DNA from 4 places in the Pseudomonas sp. MF08817 genome. Region 4 is predicted to be linked to each of the others. Evidence: predicted binding sites of a transcription regulator. Region 4 holds the regulator's gene; each other region holds the start of a gene.
What was found. The regulator sigma-54, encoded in region 4, starts transcription at its own class of promoters, with help from an activator protein. The targets are predictions, from matches to a motif close to ANTGGCATNNANNTTGCTNT.
Positions count from the first base shown of each region.

Region 1: the regulator sigma-54 is predicted to act here: its motif matches at 1,653-1,672, upstream of AC19YR_RS15730 (circularly permuted type 2 ATP-grasp protein).
Region 2: the regulator sigma-54 is predicted to act here: its motif matches at 4,424-4,443, upstream of AC19YR_RS05940 (flagellar basal body rod protein FlgF).
Region 3: the regulator sigma-54 is predicted to act here: its motif matches at 3,400-3,419, upstream of flgB (flagellar basal body rod protein FlgB).

Region 1 covers NZ_JCBCUY010000023.1:68,849-74,685, reverse strand. Annotated here, with positions in the region: gene AC19YR_RS15735 (alpha-E domain-containing protein) at 1-199, opposite strand, end outside; gene AC19YR_RS15730 (circularly permuted type 2 ATP-grasp protein) at 212-1,621, opposite strand; gene AC19YR_RS15725 (ribonuclease E inhibitor RraB) at 2,024-2,365, opposite strand; gene AC19YR_RS15720 (hypothetical protein) at 2,564-2,806, opposite strand; gene AC19YR_RS15715 (START domain-containing protein) at 2,934-3,539, opposite strand; gene AC19YR_RS15710 (YkgJ family cysteine cluster protein) at 3,582-3,836, opposite strand; gene AC19YR_RS15705 (translation initiation factor 2) at 4,005-4,502, opposite strand; gene AC19YR_RS15700 (aminotransferase-like domain-containing protein) at 4,585-5,837, opposite strand, start outside.
Region 2 covers NZ_JCBCUY010000007.1:5,313-11,149, forward strand. Annotated here, with positions in the region: gene flgJ (flagellar assembly peptidoglycan hydrolase FlgJ) at 1-915, opposite strand, end outside; gene AC19YR_RS05925 (flagellar basal body P-ring protein FlgI) at 925-2,034, opposite strand; gene flgH (flagellar basal body L-ring protein FlgH) at 2,050-2,745, opposite strand; gene flgG (flagellar basal-body rod protein FlgG) at 2,797-3,582, opposite strand; gene AC19YR_RS05940 (flagellar basal body rod protein FlgF) at 3,628-4,368, opposite strand; gene AC19YR_RS05945 (DNA recombination protein RmuC) at 4,838-5,837, opposite strand, start outside.
Region 3 covers NZ_JCBCUY010000007.1:70,843-76,679, reverse strand. Annotated here, with positions in the region: gene flgM (flagellar biosynthesis anti-sigma factor FlgM) at 22-345, opposite strand; gene flgA (flagellar basal body P-ring formation chaperone FlgA) at 496-1,257, opposite strand; gene AC19YR_RS06265 (chemotaxis protein CheV) at 1,343-2,275, shown strand; gene cheR (protein-glutamate O-methyltransferase CheR) at 2,320-3,147, shown strand; gene flgB (flagellar basal body rod protein FlgB) at 3,461-3,868, shown strand; gene flgC (flagellar basal body rod protein FlgC) at 3,871-4,314, shown strand; gene flgD (flagellar hook assembly protein FlgD) at 4,330-5,043, shown strand; gene flgE (flagellar hook protein FlgE) at 5,074-5,837, shown strand, end outside.
Region 4 covers NZ_JCBCUY010000034.1:3,162-8,998, reverse strand. Annotated here, with positions in the region: gene lptB (LPS export ABC transporter ATP-binding protein) at 1-679, shown strand, start outside; gene AC19YR_RS19585 (RNA polymerase factor sigma-54) at 856-2,349, shown strand; gene hpf (ribosome hibernation-promoting factor, HPF/YfiA family) at 2,475-2,783, shown strand; gene ptsN (PTS IIA-like nitrogen regulatory protein PtsN) at 2,796-3,260, shown strand; gene rapZ (RNase adapter RapZ) at 3,262-4,119, shown strand; gene AC19YR_RS19565 (HPr family phosphocarrier protein) at 4,136-4,408, shown strand; gene AC19YR_RS19560 (ZIP family metal transporter) at 4,473-5,366, opposite strand; gene AC19YR_RS19555 (superoxide dismutase) at 5,399-5,837, opposite strand, start outside.

The DNA of each region.
Region 1 (5,837 bases), on a different contig from region 4:
ATTCGCCGTGGCGTGCCAGGTAATCGTCCAGGGTGCCGGTAATCAGCAACGGCATCGCCAGTTCATGCAGGCCATCGCCGCGCCCGTCCTGGGGCATCAGCGACAGCGAATAACTGACATCGAGCATCCGCGCGAGGTTTTCCGCCCGCTCCAGGTAACGCGACATCCAATACAAATCCGAGGCAGTTCTACTCAACATGGCAAGCTTCCTTCAATCCTCGACCACCCAGGTGTCCTTGGTACCGCCGCCCTGGGACGAGTTCACCACCAGGGAGCCCTCGCGAAGGGCCACGCGGGTCAAGCCGCCGGGCACAACCCGGGTTTCGCGGCCAGACAAGACAAACGGGCGCAAGTCGATATGGCGCGGCGCAATGCCGTTTTCGACGAACGTCGGGCAGGTGGACAGCGACAGCGTGGGTTGCGCGATATAGGCGTGGGGCTTGGCCTTGATCCGCTCGCGGAAGGCTTCGATTTGCGCCGCCGTGGACGCCGGCCCCACCAACATCCCATAGCCACCCGAGCCTTGGGTTTCCTTGACCACCAGGTCTGGAAGATTGGCCAGCACATGGGAAAGCTCCGAGGGGTTGCGGCACTGCCAGGTCGGCACGTTCTTCAGAATGGGCTCTTCGTCCAGGTAAAAACGGATCATGTCGGTGACGAAGGGGTACACCGACTTGTCGTCCGCCACCCCGGTGCCGATGGCATTGGCCAGTACCACGTTGCCGCAGCGATAGGCCGCCAGCAGGCCCGGCACGCCGAGCATGGAGTCCGGGTTGAAGGCCAAGGGGTCGAGAAAGGCGTCGTCCAGGCGCCGGTAAATCACGTCAACGGCCTTCGGGCCGTCGGTGGTGCGCATGAACACGCGGTCGTCGCGCACGAACAGGTCGGCGCCCTCCACCAGTTCCACGCCCATTTCCCGGGCCAGGAACGCATGCTCGAAAAACGCGCTGTTGAAGCGCCCGGGGGTCAGCACCACGACGCTAGGGTCGTCCAACGGGCTAGAGCTTTTCAGGGTGTCGAGCAACAGGTTGGGGTAGTGGTCGATGGGCGCGATGCGCTGGGCGGCGAACAGCTCGGGGAACAGGCGCATCATCATCTTGCGGTCTTCGAGCATGTAGCTCACGCCGCTGGGGGTGCGCAGGTTGTCTTCGAGCACGTAGTAGGTGCCGTCGCCGTCGCGCACCAGGTCCACTCCGGAAATATGGGAGTAAATGTCGCGGTGCAGGTCCAGGCCCTGCATGGCCAACTGATACTGCTCGTTGGCCAGCACCTGCTCGGCCGGAATGATCCCGGCCTTGATGATGCGCTGCTCGTGGTAGAGGTCGGCCAGGAACATGTTCAAGGCCTTGACCCGCTGGATGCAGCCGCGCTCGACCACGCGCCATTCGCTGGCGGGGATGCTGCGCGGGATGGTGTCGAAGGGAATCAGGCGCTCGGTGCCCTGCTCGTCGCCATAGAGGGTGAAAGTGATGCCGGCCCGATGAAATAGCAGGTCGGCCTCCCGACGCCGCTGGGCCAGCAGTTCATCCGGTGTTTCGGCCAACCAGCGGGCGAACTCCCGGTAATGCGGGCGCACTAGGCCGGCGGCATCGTACATCTCATCAAAATAGGTGCGGATCATGCCGTACTCCTTGTCACCAGGACACGAAGGCTTCGCAAGCCTCGTGCCATCGGCATAAACGCTTAAATATCAATCAGTTGGATATACAGCCAGCGTACGGCGCACCATTCCTGTGCAGCAAACGCCTCCCTCTGATCGATCCCGCTTCATTGCGAAGCAATAGCCATAGCTATCAACAGCATAGTCAGAGTTGATTTCACTGCACGCCGGCGCGTCGGGATAATCGCCGCCACTTGCCCCAAAGCGCCCAGGACGGCGGACCGGGTGCCCACGCTCTTCCCTTTTGGCCACCTTCGCGGTGGCTTTTTTTTTGCGCGTCTGTCGCCAGGTTCAGTGCCGCACAAACAAAATCGGCCGACCCGAAGGTCAGCCGATGCTGGTATGTGATGACACTCAGGGTGTTCAGGCCAATCGCCCGCGAACCTCCTGCTTGACGCCCCAACCTTCGAGAATGCCGCCCAGTGGTTCGACCACTGCCTCGAAGTCCTGCTCGAAATCGCCGATGCCGCCGTATGTGGCGTACATCACCTTGCTCAACTCCAGGTGCCAGGCGCCGTCGTCGCGCGCACTGACTTGGGCATTAAGGGATTCACCGCGAAACTGCCTGGCTGCCCGGCGCGCTCCTTCTTCGTCCGGGAAAATGGCGTAAAACTCGATGGGATGGAATCGTGAAAAATCAAAGCCGCCTTCTTTCATGCGGCGCAGCACGCTGGTGCTGAGGTCTTCTTGATAGGCTGTGCTCATGAAACGTCCTCCTCACGATGGATAGACTTTCCGTACTCCCTGCACTGGCGCACGACGGCGGACAGCGATATGGCCCGGTAATGGCCAACGGGAAACAAGCATGTAGCTGACAAGACCGGAACTAGCGATGGACTCGCTGATCTCCGTTGCAGAGTAGCCCGAAGCCATTAGCTCTGCCAACGGGCTATGGTGGGTTTTTTAACCGGGGCTGGTCGGCAGAACACTGATGATTTCGATGCTGTTCTGCTCTTTCAGGCTCTTGAGCGTCGGGTCATCGGTGCGCCCTTCCAGGTCATTGAGGGGCAAGGCGTCGAGCGCGGGAAACAAGCGGGCCCGGATCAGCTTGGCCGCCTCTTCATGACTGGGCGGACCGACGCACTCAAACACCTCGACATTGGGTTCACCGTGATCGTCGACATAGGTGACATTCCACTTTTGCATCAGCGCCTCCTCGATAAACCCCAAAGTGGGCTCACAGTATCTCGACCGGCCCCACGCCCGATTCGTTCAACCCGCCCCACAGCAAAAGACCGCCACGGGGGCGGTCTTGGGCGGGCACGTTGCGCCCTTACTTCTCGGCGCGTTCCTTGAGGGCCTTCAAGGTATTGAACGGCGCCTCGACCACGAACTTGTTGGCCAGCCACGACGGCACGCTGCCGCCCGGCTCGGTGTGGACCTGGTAGGTCACTTCAATCTGGTCCGCGCCCTTGGGCACGAACTTCCAGAAGCCCTCGACCTGGGCCACCCGCACAAAGCCCTTTTCTTCGGGCAGGTAGGTGGGCACGCCTTTGAGCGTGCGGGTCAGGCTGCCATCGGCGCCTTGCTCGGTGGTGATCTGCGTCACCGAATCGCGCGGTGTGACCGGCCATGGCGTATTGAACTGGGTGTAGGTCCAGCTCTGCGCGCCTTCGTGCTTGAGCAGTTTCTGCGACTTGCACTCGTGGATCCAGGCGCAAGCGCCGGCCACGTCTTCCTGCAGACCGCGCAGCTTGTCCATGGAGGTCTTAATCACCGTGACGCCGCGGTAGGCCTTGTACTGAGAGCCTGCGACTTCACTCAGGGAAATCTTGATACCGTCCTCATCCTTGGCGGTTTTCCAGTCCTCAGCTTGGGCGGTGGCCGCCAATAAAACCGTTAAACCACAGCACATTGCCATTCGATGCAGCGAACCCATTGTCTTATTCCTTGTTGTTGAAGTTCCGGTCATGGCTGGCCCTCAGGCCGCCGTCATGTCTTCCCACCAACCGATCAGCCTGATGGCTTCTTCGCGATCACTACCACAGACCTCGACATCCGCCTGAAACGCACCACACACGGGCGGGCGTTCGGGCTGGCCGAAAATCAGGCACAGGTGTTCGACCGACAGGTGCAGGCAACGTTCGCCCGCAGCTTTGCCGTTAGGCATGCCGGGCAACGGTGTACTGATGGAGGGGGCGATGCAGCAAGCGCCACAGCCTTGGCGGCAGTTCATGACGAGGGGTTCCTAGATAACAAGCCAGAGCAGGTGAAACGCGGCACAGGTTACTCGCTAAAACAGCCGTTTGAAATTCCCCGGAACCGGGTTTTTACGCGCAAAGCGCCGTGACCGGGCAGTCGGCGACAAAGGGTCATGGCCAGAACGCACAACGGTGGTGATGGGCTACTGCTTGAACTCGAAGTCCAGGGCTGCGCCTTCCACATCGCGGCGCTCATCATTGCGCAATTGCAGGCCCATTTCGTTGCTGAGCAAGCGCCCGTTGAGCTGGAAGGGGCTGTCGTCCTTAGGTTTTTCGTTGAACAACGGCGGCAGCAGCGGCTCGCGCTTGACCAGCGAGGGCAGCGCGCCCAGTGGCTGCAAGTGGCGAACCATGTCCTGGGGCAAGCTCAGGTCCAAGTGCGCCGGCACCAACGGGGTTTTCGCCAGTTCGCTGGCAGACTTGGATTTAGCCGCGACCGGCGCACGTTTGCGCGTGGGCCGAGGCTTGGGCTTGGCGGCGGTATTTTTCGGGGAGACCGTTTTTTTCGCGCCGACCCCAGCCGGGTTCACCGTGGTGCTAGCGGTGGACTTCTCCTGGCCGCTGGCCGCCAGCACGGTGCCCACATTGAGGGCACTCAACAGGCCGACCAATAACCAAACAGCGGGAAAACTCGGTTTCATAGACCTGACAGCATTAACGGCAGAGGGCCATATGCTGGCCTGTTGAACACTTGATGACAAGCGCGCCGGCTCAATCGCCCGCTCAAAGCCCCGCAAAACCGCCGGTGGTTTCCTGGCACAGTTGGCTGGCCAGCATGCCCAAGGTCATCAAGGTGCGCTCCGCCTCACGGTTCCAGGGCGTGGCGCAGTTGAGGCGGATGCAGTGGTTGAACTGCTCGGTGTTACTGAAAATCAGCCCAGGTGCAATGCTGATGCCCTGCTGCAACGCCCGCACATGCAGCTCCTGGGTGTTGACCCGCCCCGGCAAACTGACCCACAGGATAAAGCCGCCCGTAGGCCGGGTCATTTGCGTACCTTCGGGAAAATGCTGCTGCACCGCCAGTTGAAAGGCGCTGAGGTTCTTGCGGTACTCCTGGCGGATGTAGCGCAGGTGGCGATCGTAGCCGCCGTTTTCCAGATACGCGGCGATGCCCATTTGTGTGACGCTGCAGGCCGAATGGGTACTGAACGTCTGCAAACGTTGGATTTCCTGCTGGTATTTACCGGCAATCATCCAACCGATGCGCACCCCCGGCGACAGGGTTTTGGAAAAGCTCGAACAGTAGATCACCCGGTCCAGTCGATCGTAGGCCTTGAGGGACTTGGTGCGCCCCTGCTCGAACATCAGTTCGCCATAAATATCGTCTTCGACGATCTGGATATCGAAATCCGAGGCCAGGCGCAGGAGTTGCTTCTGGCGCTCTTCCGGCATGGTCCCGCCCAAGGGGTTGCTCAGGCGCGTGGTCAGCACCAGGGCCTTGATTGGCCACTGGTTGGCCGCCAATTGCAGGGCCTCCAGGCTCATGCCGGTGGAGGGGTCGCTGGGGATCTCGATGACCTTAAGCCCCAGCAGGTCCGCCAGTTGCAGCAGGCCGTAATAGGTCGGCGACTCGGCGGCGATCAGATCGCCGGGGCGGGTCAGCACCCGCAGCGACATCTGCAAGGCATCGACACAGCCGTGGGTGATAACGATTTCCGAAGGGTCAACCACCACCCCGGCATCGCGCATGCGGATCGCCACCTGGCGGCGCAGCGGTTCGAACCCGGGGCTGAACATGTAGCTGAAGGCCCGCGGGCTATGGAAACGGGTGACCTTGGCCAGTTGCTGGTGCAACGCCCTTACCGGCAGGTAATCCACGCTGGGCACCGCCGCCCCCAGAGGAAACACGCCTTCGCGGCGCGACTCGACCAACACCTGCTGGATGATACTGCTGCGGGTGACCAACCCCGGCCGCTCGACCCGCGCGATATCCGGGGTAGGCGCCGTCAGTGCTGGCGTCTGGTGCACGTAGTAAC
Region 2 (5,837 bases), on a different contig from region 4:
CTGCTGGCGCATGACCGACTTGCCCCAACCGGTTTCCAGGGCGGCCTGAGCCACCAGGTAACGTGGGTCGATGCCGATGCGATCCGCCGCCTGCTGGGCCATGGGCAACATGGTGGCGACAAACTGATCCGCCGAATCGAACGCCTTGCGCGCCGGCGCCAGCGGTGGCTGGGCCACGGCCCGGCCGTACACCTGCATACGCCCCCCAGGCGCGGCGAAGCTGCGCGCCGCTGGCCAGTCGCCCTTGACCACGCCATCGGCGGCGGCCGTGGCGCGCTCCGGCAACGCGGTGTGAGCCGCAGCGCTGGCGGACGGGACGATCCCGGCCAGCAGGCGATCGGCCATTTTCGGCGGCAAAGCCAGGCGCCGCTGGTTGAGCAGCGCCATGTCGTTGCGCACGCTGCCCGTCTCGCCGCTGGCGGCCACCGTGTGCTCGGCGCGCGAGGCCCACAACGGCCGCTGGCCATTGACCCGGCCCAGCGGCCCGTCAGCAGTGGTGCCGGCGGCAATCGGCGTGGGCACCGCCACAACGGCCGGGGCCTCGGTGCCCGAGATCAGGCCGGAGCCATCGGCGGGCTTGAGGTTTTTTTCTTTGGACATCTGGCGCATCAGCACATCGGCCAGGCCGATGCCGCCGCCCTCGCGGGACATCGAGACCGCCAGTTGCTGGTCGTACATTTCCTGGTACTGCTTGGCCGCCGCGGTGTTGAGCGGGTTGTCCTGGCCCAGAGTGTCGGTGGCCTTGCGCATGGACTTGAGCATCTCGTTGATGAACAGCGATTCGAATTCCTGGGCCACCTTGCGCAGGTTGCCGTCGCTGTTCTTGTCGCCCACCTTGAGCTGGTTCAAGCGATTGAGGTCCGAATAGGCCCCCGAATCCTGGCTCGACACCACACCGCTCTTACGAATATCCATGGCTGGGCCTCAAATCACGATCAGGTCGGCTTGCAAGGCGCCGGCCTGTTTCAGGGCTTCAAGGATCGCCATCAAGTCACCTGGCGCTGCGCCGACCTGGTTCACCGCCCGCACGATCTCATCGAGGGTGGTGCCCGGGCCGAACTTGAACATCGGCTTGGCTTCTTGCTGGGCATTGACCCGCGAGCGCGGCACCACGGCGGTCTGGCCGTTGGACAGCGGGCCGGGTTGGCTGACGATGGGGTCTTCGGTGATGGTCACCGTCAAGCTGCCGTGGGTGACCGCAGCCGGCGAAACCTTGACGTTCTGCCCGATAACAATGGTGCCGGTACGCGAATTGATGATGACCTTGGCCACCGCTTGGCCCGGATCGACCTCGAGGTTTTCCAGGATCGACAGGTAGTCCACGCGCTGGCTCGGGTCCAGGGGCGCGGTCACGCGGATCGAGCCGCCGTCGATGGCCTGGGCCACGCCTGGGCCGAGCATGTCGTTGATCTTGTCGACGATGCGCTTGGCGGTGGTGAAGTCGGAACGGTTGAGGTTCAGCGTCAGGCTGTTGCCCTGGTTGAAACCACTGGGCACCGCACGCTCCACCGAAGCACCGCCCGGGATGCGCCCGGCCGACGGGACGTTGACGGTGATCTTGGAACCATCACGGCCCTCGGCGTCGAACCCGCCCACCACCAGGTTGCCCTGGGCGATGGCGTAGACGTTGCCGTCGATGCCCTTGAGCGGCGTCATCAGCAGCGTGCCGCCGCGCAGGCTCTTGGAGTTACCGATGGAGGACACGGTGATATCCACTTGCTGGCCCGGCTTGGCGAACGCCGGCAGGTCGGCACTGATAGACACCGCCGCGACGTTCTTCAACTGCACGTTGCCCGAGCCCGGCGGCACCTTGATGCCGAACTGCGAGAGCATGTTGTTGAAGGTTTGCAGGGTAAACGGGGTCTGGGTGGTCTGGTCGCCCGTACCGTTGAGCCCCACCACCAGGCCATAGCCGATCAATTGGTTGGAACGCACGCCCGAAATACTGGCGATGTCCTTGAGCCGCTCGGCGTGAGCGGCCAAGGGAATGCCCGTCAACAACAGGGCCGCCAGCAGGTGCTTGAAATTGCGCATGAGACGTTTCATCACCTAGAAAGGGAACAGCGGGCTGAGGAAGAACCGGTCGAACCAGCCCGGCTGGCTGGCGTCGGCGAACGAGCCGGTGCCCGAGTACGTGATGCGCGCGTCGGCAACCCGGGTCGAGGACACCGTGTTGTCGGTAGCGATGTCGTCGGAACGCACCAGCCCGGCTATACGCACCAGCTCATCGCCGGTGTTGAGGGTCATCCACTTCTCGCCGCGTACCGCAATGATGCCGTTGGGCAGCACATCGGCCACGGTCACGGTGATCGAACCGGTCAGGCTGTTGCCCTGCCCGGCCTTGCTATCGCCCTTGGTGGCGCGGTCGCCGCTATAGCCCACGTCCAGGCTCAAATCGCCACCGCCCACTGGGTTATTGGTGTTCAGCCCGCCACCGAACAGCGACGTCAGGCCAATGCCGGTCTTGCTGTTCTTGGCCAATTGGGAGTTGGCGTTTTTGCTGGCCTGGGTCTTCTCGTTCAGGGTGATGGTGATGATGTCACCGACCCGGAACGCCTTGCGGTCGCCATACAGGTTCTGCTCGAAACCGGCCTGGTAGATCGAACCGTTATTGGCCGCCGCAGGCAAAGGGGTGCGCGGCAACACCGGCGCGTAGTAAGGGTCATTGGGCTTTGGCGGCGGCGCGACACAGCCCGCGAGCACCACGGCCCCACTCAATGCAAGCACACACACAAACCGATTCATGACCCTTCCTCACGGTGTAGCTGGCCCCCTCACGGGCGCCTTAAAGACTGATTACAGATTCTGCGTTACGAACGAGAGCATCTGGTCGGCGGTGGAAATCACCTTGGAGTTCATCTCGTAGGCACGCTGGGTGGTAATCATGTTGACCATCTCCTCCACGGTGCTGACGTTGGAGGTTTCCAGGGTGTTTTGCAGCGTCAGGCCAAAGCCGTTCAGGCCCGGGGTGCCGATCTGCGGCGCGCCGCTGGCGGCGGTTTCCATGAACAGGTTGCCACCGGCGGCTTGCAGGCCGGCCGGGTTGATGAAGTCGGCGGTCTGCAGGTTGCCGATCACCTGGGCGGCCGGGTTGCCGGCGATGGTGATGGACACGGTGCCGTCCTGGCCCACGGTGAAGGTCTTGGCGTCGGCCGGCACGACAATGGCCGGCTCCAGCGCGTAGCCGTTGGCCGTAACGATCTGGCCGTTGGAGTCCAGGTGGAAGGTGCCGTCACGGGTGTAGGCCGTGGTGCCGTCCGGTTGCAGGATCTGGAAGAAGCCCCGGCCGTTAATGGCCATGTCCAGCGGCTGCTCGGTGGTTTGCAGGCTGCCGGCGTTGAAGTTCTTCTGCGTGCCGACGATGCGCACACCGGTACCCACTTGCAGGCCCGACGGCAGTTCGCTGTCCTGGGTCGACTGGGCGCCAGGCTGGCGTTTGATCTGGTAGAGCAGGTCCTGGAACTCGGCGCGATCGCGTTTGAAACCCGTGGTCGAGACGTTGGCCAGGTTGTTGGAAATGGTAGTCAGGTTGGTGTCCTGGGCGGACAGGCCTGTTTTGGCAACCCATAGAGCCGGAAGCATTCGATTCTCCTCGTGCGCCTGTTTTACGGCGCGACGTTGTGGTGATTAGCTGATCTGCAAGACCCGAGCCATGGCCTGGTCGTCTTCTTTGGCGGTGTTCATCATCTTGATGTGCAGCTCGAACTGCTTGGCCAGGGCCAGCACCGAGGTCATTTCCTCAACCGCATTGACGTTGCTCGACTCCAGGAACCCAGACACCAATTGCACGTTGGCGTCGGCCGGCGCGGGCTGGCCGTCCTTGGTGTGGATCGAACCGTCCAGGCCTTTGGTCATGGTCTTGAGGTCCGGGTTGACCAACTTGATGCGGTCCACTTCGGCCATCACCCGCGGGCCTTCACCCATGGCGCGGATACTGATGGTGCCGTCCTGGCCGACTTCGATCTTCTGCTCGGGCGGCACGGCAATCGGCCCGCCATTGCCCATCACCGGCATGCCATTGCCGGCGCGCAACATACCCAGGGCGTCGACATTCAGGCTGCCAGTGCGCACATAACCTTCACCGCCATCCGGGGTCTGCACGGCGATCCAGCCATTGCCGCTCACGGCCACGTCCAGGTCCCGCCCGGTTTCCACCAGGGAGCCGGCGCTGAAATCCGTGGCCGGCCGCTCGGTCAGGGCAAAGGCCCGCGCCGGAAAGCTGTCGCCGAACACCGGCATCGAGCGCGCCTGCTCCAGGTCGCGCTGGAAACCGTTGGTGGAGATGTTCGCCAGGTTGTTGGCATGAGCCTTCTGCGCCAAGGCATTCTGGCTGGCGCCGGTCATTGCCACATAAAGGTACTTGTCCACAGTCGTTCCTCTGCATGCCGGACGTTTGCCGCCCACTGCTGTACTGACTGAGCCACAAGCAATTTGCAGACCAACTCACTCTGTGACGCCTCGCGAGCAAGCGCCACGGGGGGATTGGCCGCTGGCAGCCCATTGCAAGGGCCAACACAAAGACGAAAAACCGGCGGTGTTATGCCGCTGGGCGGCAAAGATCGGTGGCTTGAGCGACCCGGGGGGAGTTAATCCTTGTGGGAACGGGTTTGCCCGCGATGGCGGTGGTTGGGCTGTATAGAGGCGGCTTGGCAGTACCGGCCTCATCGCGAGCAGAGCCCGCTCCCACAGTTGAACAGTGGTGTGGGTGGGATTTTGATCTTTCCTCTGTGGGAGCGAGCCTGCTCGCGATGGCCGCTGAGTGGCGGTGACGAATGGCAGGGGTAATACAGTTGCTCCCACAACAAACTCGGGCCTACAAAAAAACCTGCTGCGCGCTCTACTCCGGCAACTCCAGCATCTGCCCATCTTCATCGGTCATGGCCCGCTCCAGCAGGTCGGCCGGCAGGCTTTTGCTGGCGCGGGCGCCGAGCAGTTTGAGTTGTTCGCTACGGCTGACCAGGTTGCCGCGCCCTTCTGTCAGCTTGTTGCGCGCCGAGGCGTAGGCTTTGTCCAACTGCTGTAAACGCCCGCCAATTTCGTCCAGATCCTGGATAAACAGCACGAACTTGTCGTACAGCCACCCGGCGCGCTCGGCGATTTCCCGGGCGTTCTGGCTCTGGCGTTCCTGCTTCCACAGGCTGTCGATCACCCGCAACGTGGCCAGCAGGGTGGTGGGGCTGACGATCACGATATTGCGGTCGAACGCCTCCTGGAACAGGTTCGGCTCGGCTTGCAGGGCGGCGGAAAACGCCGCCTCGATGGGCACGAACAGCAACACGAAATCCAGGCTGTGCAGCCCTTCCAACCGCTTGTAGTCCTTGCCGGCCAAGCCTTTGACGTGATTGCGCAACGACAGCACATGCTGCTTGAGGGCAATCTGGCCGACGCCGTCATCGTCGGCCGCCACGTACTGCTGATACGCAGTGAGGCTGACCTTGGAGTCGACCACCACCTGCTTGTCGCCCGGCAAGAGGATCAGCACATCCGGTTGAAAGCGCTCGCCGTCCGGGCCCTTGAGGCTGACCTGGGTCTGGTACTCGCGGCCCTTCTCCAGCCCGGCGTGCTCCAGTACCCGCTCCAGGATCAGCTCGCCCCAGTTGCCTTGGGTTTTCTGGCCTTTGAGGGCGCGGGTCAGGTTGGTGGCTTCATCACTCAGCCGCAGGTTCAGTTGTTGTAGGCGTTCAAGCTCCTTGCCCAGGGAAAAACGCTCGCGGGCTTCGGCCTGGTAGCTTTCCTCGACGCGCTTTTCAAAGGACTGGATGCGCTCTTTCAAGGGGTCGAGCAATTGCCCCAGGCGTTGCTGGCTGGTCTCGGCAAAACGTTGCTCGCGCTCGTCG
Region 3 (5,837 bases), on a different contig from region 4:
AAGCCTGGCGCAGGCCTTGGGCTAGCGCTGGGCTTCGAAATTGAGCAGCTTGCTGGCTACACGGTTGCTGTCGACTTTATAGCTGCCATCGGCAATCGCTTGCTTCAACTCGGCCACGCGGGCCTTATCGACGGCAGGCTGATCGCGCAGCTTGTCGGTGACCTTCTGCAACTGTTGAGCCTCATTGCTCAGGTGTACCGATTCCCCGCTTTTGCTGGCGGAGGGCTGTTGGGCGGCGGTAGTGACCGGCGCGGACTGCCCGGCATCACCGGTTTCTTTGTTGGCGCCGCTACGGGCGGTGGCCAATGAGGGGGAGCTGTTTAATCGGCTGAAATCGATGACCATGATGGAAAAAACCTCTGGGTATTTGGACGCTTGCCATGTTTTCGGCCATACCCGGAAAAACTTTAGGCTCAATTATCGGTAGACGAACGCGCCAGGGCCACGCGGCGTACTGGCACAGTCTAGGGAACGACTGAGGCAAGCGCCAGTGCTCTACAAGGCCACCTCGACCTGGCCCGGAGCGGTCACCCGTGCCTTGATGACCCGTTGGGAGTTGAGGTTCTTGACCCGGATCTGTTCGCTCATGCCGCCATTGGACAGGGCTTCCCCCGGCATCCGCACGCTGAGGGTGCCGCTGCGCGCCGAGATCACCACCTGGTCGCCCTTGCGCACCACTTCGGCCTGCTCCATGTGCACCAGGGTAATGACTTGGTCGTTGACCATTGGTCGGACAAGTTTTTGCCCGATCGCCTGATCGACGGAAGTCAGGTAACTCTGTGTTATCAGGCTGATATCACGCTCGCGTAGGGTGACGTCTTCGGGGCCGATGATGGCGGTGCGCTTGAGCGGCCGGGTGGTGGTCACGATCTCGCGAAACAGGCGTACTTGAGCGGGTACGAACACGGTCCAGGGCGCAGCGCCATCACAGCGCACGCGCACCGTGACACGGCCCAGGGGCACGGCGGGGCTCTCCAGGGTCGCTGTCAATTCCTTGTCGCACTGGGGCAGGCGCAGGCGCGGGTCGAGCTGGTTGACCTGGATCTCGTAGCGTCCTTCGGTCTGGCTGGTGGCCAGGTAGTCTTCCACGGTGAATTCAAGAAACCCTTGGGTGACGCCGATAAGCAGATCAGGCAAGGTGACCGAGTCGGCCAGGGCCGGGCCGCCGACGGCCAGGCAACACAGCGCCGACCAGGCGCACAGGCCTTTGCGGTAGGTTGAGGTCAGGCGTCGGGAAAATGTCGTTTTGGCGTTCATAAGAGTTAAAAAGCAAGCGCCGTGCCGTTTAGCAATGAACGGGCGTCGGATCTTTTCAAGTGTGTGGGTGTAGTGGGAGTCGGGCATGGCTGGTGTAATGGATTCGGTGAACCAGCGCACGCAACTGGTGGGGCAGAATCGCCTTGAGCTGTTGTTGTTCCGCTTGGACGGAACGCAGCTTTACGGGATCAACGTGTTCAAGGTTCGGGAGGTGCTGCAATGCCCCAAACTGACGGTGCTGCCTAAGTCCCATCCTGTCGTGTGCGGTGTCGCCAATATTCGCGGTGCGACCATTCCGATTCTGGACTTGGCGATGGCCACCGGGTCGGGCGGTTTGCAGGACCAAAGCAACCCCTTCGTGATAATCACGGAGTACAACACCAAGACCCAGGGTTTCCTGGTGCGCTCGGTGGAACGTATCGTCAACATGAACTGGGAGGAGATCCACCCGCCACCCAAGGGCACCGGGCGCGATCACTACCTGACCGCCGTTACCCGGGTCGATAACCAGTTGGTGGAAATCATCGACGTAGAGAAGGTGCTGGCTGAAGTGGCGCCGACGCCGGAGTCGATTTCCTTTGGCGTGGTGGACACCGAAACCCAGCAAAAGGCCATATCGCTGCGGGTGTTGACGGTGGATGACTCCTCGGTGGCGCGCAAACAGGTTTCGCGTTGCCTGCAAACCGTTGGGGTTGAGGTGGTGGCGCTCAATGACGGTCGCCAGGCGTTCGAATACCTGCGCAAACTGGTGGACGAGGGCAAGAAGCCCGAAGAAGAATTTTTGATGATGATCTCCGACATCGAGATGCCGGAAATGGACGGCTACACTCTCACGGCCGAGATACGCAACGATCCACGCATGCAAAAACTGCATATCATCCTGCATACTTCGCTGTCCGGAGTGTTCAATCAGGCGATGGTCAAGAAAGTCGGTGCCGATGACTTCCTGGCCAAATTCCGTCCTGATGACCTGGCAGCCCGGGTCGTTGACCGGATCAAAGCAGCAGATCACAGCTAGGGGCGCCTGCCCCGGCGAACAACACGATTTTAGAGGCGGTATCTTTGTCTACGGGTAATTTGGATTTCGAACAGTTCCGGGTCTTCCTGGAAAAAGCCTGTGGCATTTTGCTCGGTGAGAACAAGCAGTATCTGGTGTCGAGCCGTCTCAACAAACTGATGGAACAGCAGGGCATCAAGTCCCTGGGGGAGTTGGTCCAGCGTATCCAGACCCAGCCGCGCAGTGGTTTGCGCGAGTTGGTGGTGGACGCCATGACCACCAACGAAACCCTGTGGTTTCGTGATACCTACCCCTTTGAGGTGCTCAAGAACAAGGTGCTGCCCCAGGCGATCAAGGCCAACCCCGGCCAGCGGCTGCGCATCTGGTCGGCGGCCTGTTCGTCGGGGCAGGAACCTTACTCCCTGTCCATGGCCATCGACGAGTTCGAGCGGGTCAACATGGGGCAGTTGAAGATGGGGGTGCAGATTGTTGCCACCGACCTGTCGAGCACCATGTTGAACAACTGCAAGACCGGCGAATACGACAGCCTGGCCATCGGCCGCGGTTTGTCGCCCGAGCGCTTGCAGCGTTATTTCGACCCCAAGGGGCCGGGGCGCTGGGCAGTTAAGGCACCGATCAAGAGCCGGGTGGAGTTTCGCTCGTTCAACCTCTTGGACAGCTACGCCAGCCTGGGCAAGTTCGATATCGTGTTCTGCCGCAACGTGCTGATCTACTTCTCCGCCGAGGTGAAGAAAGACATCCTGCTGCGTATCCACAGCACCCTGAAACCGGGCGGTTACCTGTTTCTCGGCGCGTCGGAAGCCTTGAACGGCTTGCCGGACCACTACCAGATGGTCCAGTGCAGCCCGGGCATTATCTACCAGGCCAAGTGATTGGCTGGCGACAACGAAAAACGGGAGCCCTCAGCGGCTCCCGTTTTTTTTGCCGTCACTGTAGTTGGCTGGCCTGCGGTGGGAGCGAGCCTGCTCGCGTTAGCGGGCGAGTCGCTACCGTCGCGCCGGTGGCTGACCTGCCGCCCCCGCAAAGCGGCAGAAAAGCGGCGGCCAGCGGAAACCCATTGCCGCTTTTCTGGCATCGGTGCCTTGCCGGGGCCGGCAAAGCCCGTGTTTTCGGGGGGTTATGCAGTTGGCACGCGGCTTGCTAAGTTCCAGCTACGAAAAACCGGTCACCCAAAGGTTTCCCGACATGAGCATCAGCTTCGACAAAGCGCTCGGTATCCATGAACAGGCTCTTGGCTTTCGCGCCAAGCGTGCCGAAGTCCTGGCCAACAACATCGCCAACGCCGATACCCCGAACTACAAGGCTCGGGATCTGGACTTTTCGGCTGTGCTGGCGGCGCAGAGCGAAAAGACCAAGAGCGGCGCCTTCGCCTTGAATATGACCAATAACCGTCATATCGAAGCGCAAGGCCTGGGCAATGGCGACGAATCGTTGCTGTATCGCACGCCGATGCAGCCCTCGATCGACCAGAACACCGTGGATGCCCAGCTCGAGCAGTCGAACTATGCCGAGAACTCGGTCAACTTCCAGGCCAGCTTCACGCTGCTCAATGGCAAATTCAAAGGGTTGATCGCAGCCCTGCGCGGAGAGTAACCATGTCCCTGTCCAGTGTTTTTAACATCGCAGGTTCCGGCATGAGTGCCCAGACCACGCGCCTGAACACCGTCGCCAGTAACATCGCCAACGCCGAGACGGTCTCCTCGAGCATCGACCAGACCTATCGCGCCCGTCACCCGGTGTTCGCCACCATGTTCCAGGGCGGCCAGAGCGGCGGCAGCGATTCGCTGTTCCAGAACCAGGACGCTGCCGGCCAGGGCGTGCAGGTGCTCGGCGTAGTCGAAGACCAGAGCAACCTGGATGCACGCTACGAACCCAACCATCCGTCCGCTGACGCCAAGGGCTATGTCTATTACCCCAACGTCAACGTGGTCGAGGAAATGGCTGACATGATTTCCGCCAGTCGGTCCTTCCAGACCAACGCCGAAATGATGAATACCGCCAAAACCATGATGCAGAAGGTCCTGACCCTGGGTCAGTGATAAGGGGCTACTCCTATGAGCGTTAAGGACACCACCAGCGCCAACGCCTTCAATGACGTCGTCAACAACGTCAAGAAGACCGGCGGCACCGACGGCGCCAACACGACCAAGAAGGCTGCCGACGGCACCGTCATGGGCAAGGATGCGTTCTTGCAGTTGCTGGTCACCCAATTGAAAAACCAGAACCCGCTGGAGCCCCAGGACAACGGCGCGTTCGTTGCCCAGTTGGCGCAGTTCAGCAGCCTGGAAGGCATCACCACCCTCAATGACTCGGTGTCGTCGCTGTCCACCAGCTACAAGTCGTCCCAGGCCTTGCAGGCCTCGTCGCTGGTGGGCCGCTCGGTGATCGTGCAAACCGACACGTCGGTGGTCGACCCGGAAAAAGGCCTCACCGGTTCTCTGGTCGTCAGCAAGCCGATCAGCAACGCCACCATCACCGTCACCGACAAGGACGGCAAGGTCGTCAAGACCATCGACATGGGCAGCCAGGTCGCTGGCAGCCCGACCTTTACCTGGGACGGTACCAACACGGCCGGTGAGAAAGTCGAGAAGGGCACCTACTCCTTCAAAGCCACCACCAAGACCGACGATGGCACCGTTGCCCTGCTGACCTCCCTGCCGGCGACCGTCAACAGCGTGACGCTGAGCCAGACCGGCGGCGAAATCATGCTTAACCTCGCTGGCCTGGGCGCCGTTGCCCTGTCCAAAGTCCAAACGATTGGTTTGTAGAGCCGAATAACGCGGCACAAGGAGTGAGATATGTCTTTCAACATTGGCCTCAGCGGTCTCTATGCATCCAACAAGCAACTGGACGTCACCGGTAACAACATCGCCAACGTCGCGACCACTGGTTTCAAGTCCTCTCGTGCGGAATTCCAGGACGTCTACTCGGCCCTGCGCCTGGGTAACGGCAGCAAGACCATCGGCAACGGCGTGAACCTGGCTAACGTGTCCCAGCAGTTCAGCCAGGGCGACGTGAACACTTCCGGCGGCATGCTGGACATGGCGATCCAGGGCGGCGGCTTCTTCACCCTGAGCACCAACGGCTCGCTGAGCTACACCCGCGCCGGCACGTTCCAGCGTGACAAGGAAGGCTTCGTCACCACCTCCGACGGTACCGGCCGCCTGCAAGGCTACGCCGTGGACGACGAAGGCAAGGTCGTCAAGGGTATTCTCACTGACCTGCGCATCGACCAGGCCAACCTGCCGCCCAAGGCGTCGAGCAAAGTCGACTCCACCAGTAACCTCAAGTCCACCAGTGACGTCATCAACCAGACCGACATTCCGTTCGATCCGAGTAACCTCAAGTCCTTCACCGAGCAGTTCAGCACCACCATCTACGACACCCAGGGTAACTCCCACCCGATGGACCAGTACGTGGTCAAGACCGGCTCCAACACCTGGAAGACCTACACCCTGATCGATGGCCGCAACCCTAACGGCTCGCCGGTGACCGGCACAGGCGCCCAGGCACCGGTGGCTTCGACCATGTCCTTCGACACCGCTGGCGAACTGACGGGCAT
Region 4 (5,837 bases):
CCAGGTAGTGCGTGACGTCAGCCTGTCCATCGACAGCGGCCAGATCGTCGGCCTGCTCGGCCCCAACGGTGCCGGCAAGACCACCTGCTTCTATATGATCGTGGGTCTGGTGCAGGCCGACCAGGGCCGCATCCTGATCGATGACCTGGATGTCAGCCACCAACCCATGCATGGCCGCGCCAAGGCCGGTATCGGCTATCTGCCGCAAGAAGCGTCGATCTTCCGCAAACTGTCGGTAGCCGACAACATCATGGCCATCCTCGAAACCCGTAAGGAGCTCGACAAGGCTGGCCGGCGCAAAGAGCTCGAAAGCCTACTGCAGGAGTTCCACATCAGCCACATCCGCGACAACCTGGGCATGAGCCTTTCCGGTGGCGAGCGTCGCCGCGTGGAAATTGCCCGAGCCCTGGCCACAGCACCAAAATTCATCTTGCTCGACGAACCTTTCGCCGGCGTGGACCCGATCTCGGTGGGCGATATCAAACAGATCATCCATCACCTCAAGGCCAAGGGCATCGGTGTGCTTATCACCGACCACAATGTGCGCGAGACTCTGGATATCTGCGAAACCGCCTACATCGTCAACGACGGCCAGCTGATCGCCGAAGGCGACTCTGCCACCATCCTTGCCAACGAGTTGGTCAAGGAAGTGTACCTGGGCCATGAGTTCCGCCTGTAAGCGTGGAGTTTGGCTTTTCGCCAGGGCGGCCAGCAGTGAACTCTGAAAAGTTTATTATTGCGGCGCCCTAGGCAAGCACTCCAGTTTCAGGCATATAATTTGCTTAAGTTTGGCGCTCCGGCGCCCTGTAGTGGATGGCGCATGTGCGCCGGCAAATAAGGTGTTAAGCCCCTGCCATGAAACCATCGCTAGTCTTGAGAATGGGCCAGCAGCTGACGATGACACCGCAGCTGCAACAGGCCATCCGCCTGCTCCAATTGTCGACCCTGGACCTGCAACAGGAAATCCAGGAGGCTCTGGAATCCAATCCGATGCTCGAACGCCAGGAAGAAGGCGACGACTTCGACAACGTCGATCCACTGGCCGACAACGTCGAACAGAAACCCAATGCCGACGTTCAGGAACCTTCCTACCAGGAAACCGCCCCGACGGTGGACAACCTTGAGGATGGCGAGTGGGGCGAGCGCATTCCCAATGAACTGCCCGTCGACACCGCCTGGGAAGACATCTACCAGACCAGCGCCAGCAGCCTGCCGAGTAACGATGACGACGAGTGGGACTTCACCACACGCACATCGGCCGGTGAAAGCCTGCAAAGCCATCTGCTGTGGCAATTGAACCTGGCCCCGATGTCCGACACCGATCGCCTGATCGGCGTGACCCTGATCGACTGCATCAACAACCAGGGCTACCTGGACGAATCCCTCGAGGAAATCCTCGAAGCCTTCGACCCGGAACTGGACATCGAACTCGATGAGATCGAAGCCGTACTGCACCGCATCCAGCAGTTCGAGCCGGCCGGAATCGGCGCACGCAACCTGGGCGAATGCCTGCTGCTACAACTGCGCCAACTCCCCGCCAAGACCCCTTGGCTGACCGAGGCCAAGCGTCTGGTCAGCGACTTCATCGACCTACTCGGCAGCCGCGACTACAGCCAGCTGATGCGCCGCATGAAGATCAAGGAAGATGAACTGCGCCAGGTCATCGAACTGGTGCAGAGCCTCAACCCGCGCCCAGGTTCGCAGATCGAGTCCAGCGAGGCCGAATACGTCATCCCCGACGTCATCGTGCGCAAGGATAACGACCGCTGGCTGGTCGAACTCAACCAGGAGTCGGTACCGCGTCTAAGGGTCAACCCGCAATACGCCGGTTTCGTGCGCCGCGCCGACACCAGCGCCGACAACACCTTCATGCGCAACCAATTGCAGGAAGCGCGCTGGTTTATCAAGAGCCTGCAGAGCCGCAACGAAACCCTGATGAAGGTTGCTACCCAAATCGTCGAGCATCAGCGCGGCTTTCTCGAGTACGGCGACGAGGCGATGAAACCCCTGGTTCTGCACGACATCGCCGAAGCGGTGGGCATGCACGAGTCGACCATTTCCCGGGTAACCACCCAGAAATTCATGCACACGCCCCGCGGCATCTACGAACTGAAATATTTTTTCTCCAGCCATGTCAGCACCTCCGAAGGCGGCGAATGCTCGTCCACGGCGATCCGCGCGATCATCAAAAAACTGGTTGCCGCGGAAAATCAGAAAAAGCCGTTGAGTGATAGCAAGATCGCTGGTTTACTGGAGGCACAAGGCATTCAGGTAGCCCGCCGCACCGTCGCCAAGTACCGCGAATCCCTTGGGATTGCGCCTTCAAGCGAACGCAAGCGGCTGATGTAACGGGTTACGCCACAGCGTTCCAGGGTGTGCTTGACGTCTCGCCCAAAAGCAGGTCTTCGAGCACAACCTAAGTGGCAGGCAAACCGGCCTGCCGCCTTATGCACTGGCAACGAAGGAGAAGCTGTATGCAAGTCAACATCAGTGGACACCAACTGGAAGTGACCGAACCTCTGCGGGCCTATATCGGCGAAAAACTCGACCGACTCGAAAGGCACTTCGACAAGATCACCAATGTGCAGGTGACGATGAATGTCGAAAAACTGAAGCAGAAAATCGAAGCCACCCTGCACATTCACGGAGGGGAGGTCGTTGCCAATGCCGAACATGACGATATGTACGCTGCCATCGACCTGCTCACCGACAAGCTTGACCGCCAACTCAAAAAGCATAAGGAAAAGACCCAAAGCCTCCTCCAGGGCGCGACCGGTCGTTAACACTCCCCACCCATGATCCGACTTGAAAATATCCTGACCCCCGGCCGTTCCCTCGCGAACGTGCCGGGCGGCAGTAAAAAGCGCGCACTCGAAAAAATTGCCAACCTGATCGCGGATCAAGTTCCCGATCTGGAAATGCAGGATGTTTTCGAGAGCCTGATTGCCCGTGAGAAGCTTGGCTCTACCGGCTTCGGCAACGGCATCGCCATTCCCCATTGCCGTCTCAAGGGTTGTGAGTCGCCCATCAGCGCCTTGATCCACTTGGACGCCCCCATCGATTTCGACGCCATCGACGGTGCACCGGTCGACCTGCTGTTTGTCCTGCTGGTCCCGGAAGCGGCCACCGATGCCCACCTGGAGCTGCTACGCCAGATCGCCAGCATGCTGGACCGCGAAGACGTGCGCAAAAAACTGCGCAGCGCCCAGAGCAGCGAAGCCTTGTACCAGGTCGTCCTGGACGAGCAGAACGGCCAATAGCATGCGCCTGATAATCGTCAGCGGCCGCTCCGGCTCCGGTAAAAGTACCGCCCTCGATGTCCTGGAGGACAACGGCTACTACTGCATCGACAACCTCCCGGCAGGCCTGCTGCCGGAACTGGCCGAACGGGCCCTGATCCACACGGAACTGGCTCAACCGCTGGTCGCGGTGTCCATCGACGCCCGTAACCTGCCCAGCCACCTGTCGCGTTTCCCGGAGTTGCTGGAGGAAGTCAAGAGCCGGCACATCCAGTGCGAAGTGCTGTACCTAGACGCCGACGAAGAAACCCTCATCAAGCGCTTCTCGGAAACCCGACGCCGGCACCCACTGACCAGCGCCAACCGCTCCCTGCCCGAAGCCATCAGCGATGAGACTAACCTGCTGGGGCCGATTGCCGATCTGGCCGACCTGAAGATCAACACCACCAGCCTGAACCTCTATCAACTGCGTGACACCATCAAGCTGCGCCTGCTGAACCAGCCCGAACCGGGCACAGCCTTCCTAGTGGAGTCCTTCGGGTTCAAACGCGGCATGCCGGTGGATGCAGACCTGGTGTTCGACGTGCGTTGCCTGCCCAACCCCTACTGGAAGCCCGAACTGCGCGCCCAGTCAGGCCTGGACCAACCCGTTGCCGATTACCTGGCCGCCCAGCCGGATGTGGAGGAGATGTTCCAGGACATCTCTTCCTACCTGCTCAAGTGGCTGCCCCGCTTTGCCGCCAGCAGCCGCGCCTATGTCACGATCGCCATTGGCTGTACGGGCGGACATCACCGCTCTGTCTACCTGACCGAACGCCTGGGCCGGGTCCTGCAGCAGTCCCTGAAGAATGTCCAGGTCCGCCACCGCGACCTCAGTTGAAAGGATCTACATCGCGATGCCCGCTCTGGAAATTGAAATCATCAACAAGCTGGGCCTGCATGCCCGGGCATCCGCCAAGTTCGTCGGCGTTGCCGGCCAGTTTCCTTGCCAGGTAAGAGCTGGGCGCACCCCCGAGAGCATGGTCGATGGCAAAAGCATCATGGCCATGATGATGCTGGCAGCCGGCAAAGGCACCAAGATCCACCTGAAGACCGAGGGCGAGCAAGAACAGGAAGCCCTCGAAGCGCTGAAAAAACTCATCAATAACTATTTTGATGAAGGCGAGTAAGCGGCCGCTATCTCGCCGAGCCCGCGGCGCCTACACAGGCGTGTAGGCCACCGACAACAAACGCTCAAGCCAACGCAGTATCCATCACCATCATCAGGCAAAAGCCGATGCACAGCCCCAGGCTGGCCAGCTTGTCGTGCCCATTGCGGCGGGACTCCGGGATCACTTCATGAGTCACCACCAGCAGCATCGCCCCCGCCGCCAGAGCCAGGCCCAACGGCAGCAACAGCTCGGCCAGGCTCACCAGCCACGCGCACAAAAGTGCGAACACCGGCTCCACCAACCCTGACGCCGCGCCGATCAAGAACGCCTTGCCCCGCGACATCCCAGCCCCGGCCAACACCAGCGCTATCACCAGCCCCTCGGGCACGTCTTGCAAGGCAATGCCCATAGCCAGGCTATCGGCATCGGCCATGCCGCCGCCGGCAGACACCCCAACCGCCATGCCTTCGGGAATGTTGTGGGCGATGATCGCAAACACAAACAGCCAGATGCGCGGGGCGATCACCGGGTGCTCAGCAGTGCCCACCAGCATGTCGGGGCTGACCCCGGAGACCTTGCGGTCCACCAGAAACAAACCGAATGCGCCGAGCATGATGCCGAAACTCACCAAACCGCTCGCGGCCCAGGGCGACAACCCGAGGCTCTCTGCGGCGGCGATCCCCGGAACGACCAGGGAAAACGCCGTGGCCGCCAGCATCACACCTGCGCCGAAGCCCAGCAGGGTATCGCTGACCGCTTGCGGCATCCGCCGAATGACCAACACCGGAACGGCGCCCAACGCCGTGCCCGAGGCGCAGATCGCCCCGCCTTGCAATGCGCGCAGCAAACGTGGCTCAAGGTTGAGCCATTCCAAACCTTGAGCTACCAGCAACGTCATACCCGCTAACAGCAACAGCGAGCCCAAGGCGAAACGAAACATCCGCCCGCTGCTGCTCGCCAGTGTTTCAGTGCCCATAATCGGCCTTAGGTCGTTTTGTAGTGGAGAGCTTAGACCAGCGCAGCCTCGTACCGCTGGGCAACTTCGGGCCAATTAATCACGTTGTAGAACGCATTGATGTATTCCGGGCGACGGTTCTGGTAGCGCAGGTAATAGGCGTGCTCCCACACGTCCAGCCCCAGGATCGGCGTGTTGCCGCTCATCAGTGGGCTGTCCTGGTTACCGCTGCTCTCCACCACCAGTTTTTTTTGTGGCGTTACGCTCAGCCAGGCCCAGCCGCTGCCGAAGCGGGTCAACGCAGCTTTGGTGAAGGCGTCCTTGAAGGCCTCGAAACCACCCAGGTGTTCGTCGATGGCCGCGCCCAACGCGTCGCCTGGCGCGCCGCCGCCCTTGGGAGTCATGACCGCCCAGAACAACGAGTGGTTGGCATGCCCGCCACCCTGGTTGATGACGGCGGCGCGCAGTTTTTCCGGTAGTTGCTGGACACTG